One region of the Micromonospora sp. NPDC004540 genome, then DNA from elsewhere that is predicted to be linked to it. Evidence: riboswitches for the same ligand, from Rfam matches in the RefSeq annotation. Region 1 holds a riboswitch; the other holds the start of a gene.
The links. Region 1 has a riboswitch for cyclic di-AMP ahead of ABZV78_RS02335 (C40 family peptidase). Riboswitches for the same ligand answer to the same signal wherever they lie in the genome.

Region 1 (3,775 bases):
CGACCTGGGGATCAACCACATCGACACGTCCGACTACTACGGCCCGTACGTCACCAACGAGATCATCCGGGAGGCCCTGCACCCCTATCCGGACGACCTGCACATCGTGACCAAGGTCGGGGCGTTGCGCGACGCCGAGGGCAACTGGCCGCAGGCGCTCGCCCCGGAGCAGCTACGCCAGGCCGTGCACGACAACCTCCGCCGCCTCGGCCTCGACGTGCTTGACGTGGTCAACCTGCGCGTCGGCGGGTTCGATCGGCCCACCCCCGGCTCGATCGAAGAGCCGTTCACGGTCCTCGCTCAGCTGCAGCAGCAGGGACTGATCAAGCATCTCGGGCTCAGCACCGTCAATGTCGAGCAGGTCGCCGAGGCGCAGTCCATCGCGCCGGTCGTGTGCGTGCAGAACCTCTACAACATCGCCAACCGGAACGACGACGACCTCATCGACTCCCTCGCCGCGCAGGGCATCGCCTACGTGCCCTACTTCCCGCTCGGCGGCTTCTCCCCGCTGCAGTCCGAGGAGCTCAACGCCGTCGCCGCCCGCCTGGAGGCCACTCCGATGGCGGTCGCGCTGGCGTGGCTGCTGCAGCGCTCCCCGAACATGCTGCTCATCCCCGGCACCTCATCCGTCGCACACCTGCGCGAGAACGTCTCCGCTGCCGCACTGACCCTTCCCGACGACGCCTTGACCGAACTGAATGGGATCGCGTGATGAGCGCCAGCTGAACCGGGCGGTCAGCCGGGGCGGCGAGCACCGCTGTAGGGCATGTTCGCCATCTGGGCCATCCGGACCACGTCCCCGGTGTGCGGGGCGTGGACGATCAGCCCGTTGCCGACGTAGATGCCCATGTGATGGTGATCGGCGTAGAAGAAGACAAGGTCACCCGTGCGAAGGTTGGCCTTGCTCACCGCCACGCCTTCGGTCCATTGAGCACCGGTGTAATGGGTCAGCTGCACCCCGGCGGAAGCCCACGCGTACTGGGTCAGGCCGGAGCAGTCGAACGAGTCCGGACCGTCGGCCGCCCACACGTACGGCTTGCCGATCTGCTTGCACGCCGTCTTCGCCGCGACGCCGCCGCTGCCCGTGATGGGGACGGCGGGACACTTCCCACCGATGAACAGCGAACTGCTCGACGTGATGGGTGAGGTGCTGGTGGCCGTGGCGGCCGACTGCGCGGCAGTTGCGGCTCTGGCCGCCGCGGCGTCCGCGGCCGCCTTCGCCGCTGCGGCCTTCTCCGTGGCGGCGATCTGCCGGTGTAGCGCATCCAGGCGCTTGATCTCGGCGTCGATGGCCTTCTTGCGGGCCGCCAACTGGGCCTGCTGGCGCTGCTGTACCGCGATCAGCGCGTCGACCTTCTCCTTGTCGGCATCGTAACTCGCCTGCTGGGCCGACAGCCGGTTGATCTGTCGCTGCTCAGAATTCGTCACCTGATTCACGAGCGCGAGCTGATCGCCCAACGCGGTCGGCGCGGAGCCACGGGACAGCAGGGCGTTGAATGTGGAGAGCGACCTTTCCTGCTTGTAATACCCCGTCACGATCTCCTGGACGCGGGTCCTACTGGCCTCCACCGTCTTGCCAAGTGGCTCTATCCGCCGGTTCAGTTCGGCCGATCTCCGCTGGTTCGCGGCCAGGTCCGACCGGACCTTGTTGTACTGCTCGATGACGGGTTCGAGCTTTTCCCACGCCGCGTCGATCTGCCGCTGGACGTCGGCGGCCGACGGTGCCGCGTGGGCGGCATGAGCCGCTGGCCCGACGACCACCATCACCGCCGCCATGGCGGCGAGGATGCTGGTGAGCAGACGTGCTCCGGTAGGCCGCGTACGCACGGGTGGCAACAGGTTCGGCTCCCTCCACTCGAGGCCCACGCACGCCACGGCGCGTGCCGACCTCGACCGCCTACCGGGTTAGCTGACGGATTCGGGCGTGGAAGGCGCCCTACCGCTGATGCGGATTCACCCCGAAACTGCGGTGGTTCCCCGGCTCGCCTTGCGACGTCAGTGACGTCCAGCGACTCGGCGGTGGCCGTCCCGGGGCACTCCAGGTGGAGACCGACATCCGGAACGCTGACCAACATTAGTGAGGGCGGCCCACGGAAATCAACGAGTCGGTGAGGACAATTCTCTGCGCTGTCGGGCGGGTACATTGAGTGCCGGAATTATGTGTGCGATAAGGTTCCGCTAATCAAATTCTTAATCGCCGCTAATATCGTTCGGCTTCAGCGACGTAAATAAGAAAGGGTGCCCACGCGGCGTGAAGTGCCCCACCGGCGACACACCAGCTCGTTGCCGTCGTGGTAGGCCCTGATCATTCCTGGTGGGCTTGGCTTACCGGCTCCGGTGTCAGGTCGGCGGGCAGGCTGTCCATGAACGAGCTGACCGAGAAGACCGCTCGGCCGGGGCCGGCCGGGCCGTACCCGGGCGGGCTGGACAGGCCGTTGGCCTCCATGGTCGCGCGGTAGGCCTCCAGTAGCCGGATGTGGTACTCGAGCGGCGCGCCCTGTGGGTTGGTTCTGCCCAGCGGGGTGGTCGGCTCGGGGCACCAGGTGGTGAACCGCGGGGTGATGCCCCGGGACATGAAATACTGCAGGCCCTCGGCGGTGGAGTCGATCGCCTCGTCCACGCTGGTGAAGCCGTACGGTGCGGCCATCTCGACGCCCGCGACGAAGTTCGGGATGACGTTGCGCGGCCCGAAGACCTCGGCGGAGTCGAGGATGCGTCGGTGCCACTCCTCCCGACCCACATACCGCTCCTTGCCGGGGCAGTAGAGCTCGAACAGCCGCTTGTCCCACACCTCGTAGTTGGGGTGGTAGATCCGGATGCCGTAGTCGTGGAACCGCTGCACGTCGGCCCGGGGCAACGCCTGGGCGACCACCTTGCCGATCCACCGGCCCGGGAACCGCTCCTCGATCGCCTGGGCGTACCGGCCGTAGAAGTCGGCCTCGGCCAGCCCGTCGACCTTGGACGTGATGCTGCCGCCGGTCAGGGTGTAGGCCCGCGACGCGCCGGTGGTGTCGTGCCGGTCAATGATCTCCAGCGCCTCCAGCACCTCGTCGACGGGCTTGACCCCGGTGTACGGGCGGCCGGCCTGCTTGTGCTGACGCCAGTTGTGGTTGATGTCGCAGTACTGGCACTCCTCCTTGGCGCCGAAGTACTGGCAGACCCGGAACACGGTCAGGTAGATGAGGTAGCCCCACTGGATCGTCGGCGCGACCTCCATCACCGACTTTCCGTTGGCGAGCGTGTGCCGGTAGTAGTCCGGCATCGGGGGCAGCCCGACGTCGGCGATCGGCCGGCCGTCCAGGAACAGCCGCAGGCTGCCGTCGCCGTCGTCCTTGACCCGGTACGGCGAGTCGGGGTTGGTGCGGACCGAGACGACCGTGCGGCGCAGCCCGTACGGGCCGCCGGTGAGCACGATCTCCTCCGGCGGCCGGCGCAGTGCGGCGCTGCCCAGTTCCGGCAAGGTCCGGTGGTCGAAGGAGAAGATGAAGTACGACTTGGGCTTGACGGCACCACTCTCGTTGTCGGTCAACGCCGAGTCGTCAAAGGCCAGGCCGCCACGCAGCAGGTCCTCCTTGATGACCGCCTCTTTCGGCACCTGGGGGAAGCGCCCCATCAGGTCCTCGATGAGATCGGTGCGCGACCGCATGCGCCCTCCCGTTTGGTTGTGCACGAAGGCCCTCGAGATACGCGAGGGCTGAGCTGAGTCGCGGAACGTCAGCCTGCTGCCTCCAACGTAGCCAGCCTTCGCGGGCCGGGGGGATCGGTCGGCGCAAGG
Region 2 (3,775 bases), on a different contig from region 1:
AGCACCGTGACGACGAGCAGCAGCGTGGTGGAGACGGACGGCGCGACGACCAGGTCGACGCGCAGGTGGGTGTCGGCCGCCCCGGCCAGCTCACCGAGGTGCCGGACCCGCGGGGTGAGCAGGAGCAGCACCAGGGTGAGCACCACGGTGGTGACGGCGAACTTCACCAGCACCCAGCGCCAGCGCAGCAGCCCCCACGGGGTGAGCAGCGCGCTGGCCAGCCCGACCAGCCAGACCACCACGCTCAGCGGGGCGAACAGCCAGGTGACCAGCAGCGCGGCCGCCGGATAGACCACCTCGGGATCGGCGCCGCGCAGACCGGCCACGCCGAGGGCGAGCAGCACCAGGTCGGCGCCGAGCCAGCCCAGGGAGGTGACCAGGTGCAGGGTGAGCAGGGCCTTGCGCCCGGCGGGGGAGAGTCGACTCATGCCCCGATGCTCGGCCGTCGACGGCGCCGCGTCGTGGGCCGCGCGGCGACACCCGGCGTACGTCGTGGGGCGTAGGCCGGGTGTCGCCGGGGCGGGTCAGTACACCGACAGGTGGACGTGGTTGGTGTGGTCGCTGGACGGGTCGCCGTTGCCGCCGCTGTACGCCTTCCAGCCGCTGCTCGGCAGCCAGATCTGCTTGTACCAGATCACGTAGAGCACGGCGAGCGGGTCGGCGTTGCGGACGAAGTAGGCGGCCAGGTTGTTGCCGTACGTCCTGTCGCCGCCGGTGGCCACGCCGCCGAAGCCGTCCTTCTGCGCGGCGAAGTCGCAGGCCCGCCCCTTCGGGTGCTCGCCGGAGCCGCTGGGCCGGTGGCAGGAGACGTAACGGGTGAACCCGGCCGCCTTGGCCTGCTGGAGCGCGTGCAGCGTACGCGGGGTGATGCAGCCGTCGGCCGGCGTCGGGTCGTTGACGCTGCACGACTCCGGGGGCCAGGAGCCGTCGGGGTTGCGCGGGGCCGGCTTCGCCTTCGCCGAGGAGGTCCCCTGCACGCTGCCGCCGCCGCTGCTGGACGCCCGGTTGTTGGCCACCTCCAGGGCGCGTTCGGCCTGCTGCTTGCGCTTGGCCATCACGGCGACCTGCTTGCGCTGCTCCTGGATCTCGCCGGTGAGCGCGGCCTGCGTGCGGGTGGCCTCGTCCCGGGTCTCGATGAGGTCGCGCAGCGCCCGGTCCTCGTGCGCGGCCACCTGCTCCAGCGCGGCCGCGCGATCCATGAAGCCCTCCGGGGTGCTGCTGCCGAGCAGCGCCGCGGCGGTGCCCATCCGCCCGGCCCGGTACGCCACCCCGGCGATCTCGCCGACCTTGGCGCCGCGGACGGTCAACTCGGCGTTGACCGTCTTGAGCTGGGCGGTGAGCTGCTGCTGCCGGGTCACCGAGCGGTTCAGCGCGGCGCGCGCCTCCAGCCAGCCCTTGCTGGCCGCGTCGAGTTGGGCGCGCAGCGCCGGGGTGCCGCCCTCGTCGTCGCCGGGTGCGGCGGCGAGCAGGCCGGTCGGGGAAGCCACCGCACCCGCCGAGGCGGGGGAGAGCGGCGCGGTCACGACGCCGAGGGCGAGCGTCGCGACGAGCAGGGCCGCCAACCGGGCGACCGTCCGTCGTACAGGTGCCACTGGGGGCATTCACGTGTCCTTCCGTCAACCGCCGACCGGGTTAGCTGACGGGTTCGGGACGGAAGATCCCTACCGCTCACGCGGATGCACCCCACGAACGTGGTTCCCCGGCTCGCCCCTGCGGGCGATTAGGCGACGGCCACCGCAGGCGCCGGTGGGCGCCGCCCGGCGGAGGCCGCGACCGAGCCTACCGGCGGTGCTCCGGGCCGGCTCCGCTGGTGGGAGTCGGTCGCCCGGTCAAAACCGGCATAAGTGCACAATAGCCACTTGGATTTAAGATTGCCCTAATTACCACTCGACCGCACCACAGGCCCCGGGCGACGCTCCGGGTTCGATCTGCAACGTGGCGTGATCGATCGAGAAGTCCTCGTGCAGGGCGGCCCGGGCGGCGGCCAGCACCTCGCCGACCTCGGCGCCGGGGCTCATCGTGAGGTGCGCCGAGGCCACCTCCATGCCCGAGGTGAGCGTCCAGACGTGCAGGTCGTGCACCTCGGCGACGCCGGGCACCGCGGCCAGCCGGTCGTGCACCGCGGTCACCTGGAGGTGCTCCGGGGCGGCCTGCACCAGGATGCGGACCGCGGCCCGGCCGAGCCGCCAGGTGCGCGGCAGGATGAACAACCCGATCGCCACGGCGACCAGCGGGTCGGCCCACCACCAGTCGGTGACCGCGATGACCACGGCCGCGCCGATCACCCCGAGCGAGCCGAGCAGGTCGCCCAGCACCTCCAGGTACGCGCCGCGCAGGTTGATGCTCTCCTCGGCGCCGGCGCGCAGCAGCGCGAACGCGGCGATGTTGGCGAGCAGGCCGAGCACCGCCACGGCGAGCATCGGCCCGGCGAGCACCTCCGGCGGCTCGCCGAACCGGCGTACCGCCTCGACCAGGACGTAGACGGCGACGGCGCCGAGCAGCACCGCGTTGGCCAGCGCGGCCAGCACCTCGAGCCGGTAGAGCCCGAAGGTGCGCTGCGGGTCGGTGTCGGCGTGCCGGGTGGCGGTGATCGCGGCGAGGGCCATGCCGATGCCGAGGACGTCGGTGAACATGTGCCCGGCGTCGGAGAGCAGGGCCAGCGAGCCGGTGGCGAACGCGGCCACCGCCTCGACCACCATCAGGGCGGTGAGCAGCGCGAAGGCGCCCCAGAGCCGGCCCCGGTGGCGGTGCGCGGCGTTGGTGACCGCGCCGCTGTGGTCATGACCTGCGCCCACGCCCACACCCTTCCGTCCGCCGCCCCGGCGTGGCCCAATCTATGCTCACATCGCTATGTATGCAAGTGAACGCCGGGTGGGCGGCCGCCGGTTCAGCCGACCGGGTCGAGCGTGGTGAGGCGCTGGGTGGCGCGGGAGAGCGCCACGTAGAGGGTGCGCACGCCCGACCCCGGATCGGCCCGGATCTCGCTCGGCGCGATCAGCACCACCCCGTCGTACTCCATGCCCTTGGCCTGGAGGCTGGTCACCACCTGGAGCCGGCCGCCGAGGTCGCCCAGCCAGCCGGCCACCTCGTCCCGGCGCGGCACCGGCGTGATCACCCCCACCGTGCCCTCGACCTCGGCCAGCAGCGCGTGGGCCGCCGTCGCGGTGGCGGCGGGCAGCTCGCCGGCCGCCACGGTCAGCTCGACCGGTGCCACGCCGGTGGAGCGCACCGCGGTGGGCAGCGCGAGGTCCGGGTGGACGCGGCGGATCTCCGCGGCCGCCACGGCGAAGATCTCGGCCGAGTTGCGGTAGTTGGTGGTGAGCTCGTACCGGTACCGGCGGCGCCGGCCCAGCGCCTGGTCCCGGGCCCGGGTCAGCTCCTGCGCGTCGCCGGTCCAGGCGGTCTGCGCCGGGTCGCCCACCACGGTCCAGGAGGCCAGCCGGCCGCGCCGGCCGATCATCCGCCACTGCATCGGCGAGACGTCCTGCGACTCGTCGACCACCACGTGGGCGTAGTCGCGGTAGTCCTCCGGGCGCTCGCGGGCGGCGGCCCGGGCGGCCCGCTGCCGGTCGGCGAACGTGCTCAGCTCGCGGACGCCGCCGGCCAGCTGGAACGGGTCTCGCTTCGGCTTCGCCCGCTGCACCGGCCGGCCTAGCAGCGCGTCCAGCTCGTCCAGCAGCGCCACGTCGGCGATGGTCAGCCCCTCGGCGTCCAGGCCCCGGTACGCCGCCGTGAGCAGCCGGATCTCGGCGCCGGAGAGGACACCGCCGGCGTA

Region 2: it holds a riboswitch for cyclic di-AMP, as region 1 does, so the genes downstream of both, ABZV78_RS03305 (hypothetical protein) here and ABZV78_RS02335 (C40 family peptidase) in region 1, are expected to answer to the same signal.

What each region holds. Positions count from the first base shown of each region.
Region 1 covers NZ_JBEXLR010000004.1:16,402-20,176, reverse strand. The annotation lists gene ABZV78_RS02340 (aldo/keto reductase family oxidoreductase) at 1-712, shown strand, start outside; gene ABZV78_RS02335 (C40 family peptidase) at 736-1,776, opposite strand; cyclic di-AMP (ydaO/yuaA leader) riboswitch at 1,880-2,029, opposite strand; gene ABZV78_RS02330 (radical SAM protein) at 2,306-3,646, opposite strand.
Region 2 covers NZ_JBEXLR010000006.1:3,676-7,450, forward strand. The annotation lists gene ABZV78_RS03300 (hypothetical protein) at 1-428, opposite strand, end outside; gene ABZV78_RS03305 (hypothetical protein) at 525-1,601, opposite strand; cyclic di-AMP (ydaO/yuaA leader) riboswitch at 1,606-1,737, opposite strand; gene ABZV78_RS03310 (cation diffusion facilitator family transporter) at 1,881-2,795, opposite strand; gene ABZV78_RS03315 (AAA family ATPase) at 2,888-3,775, opposite strand, start outside.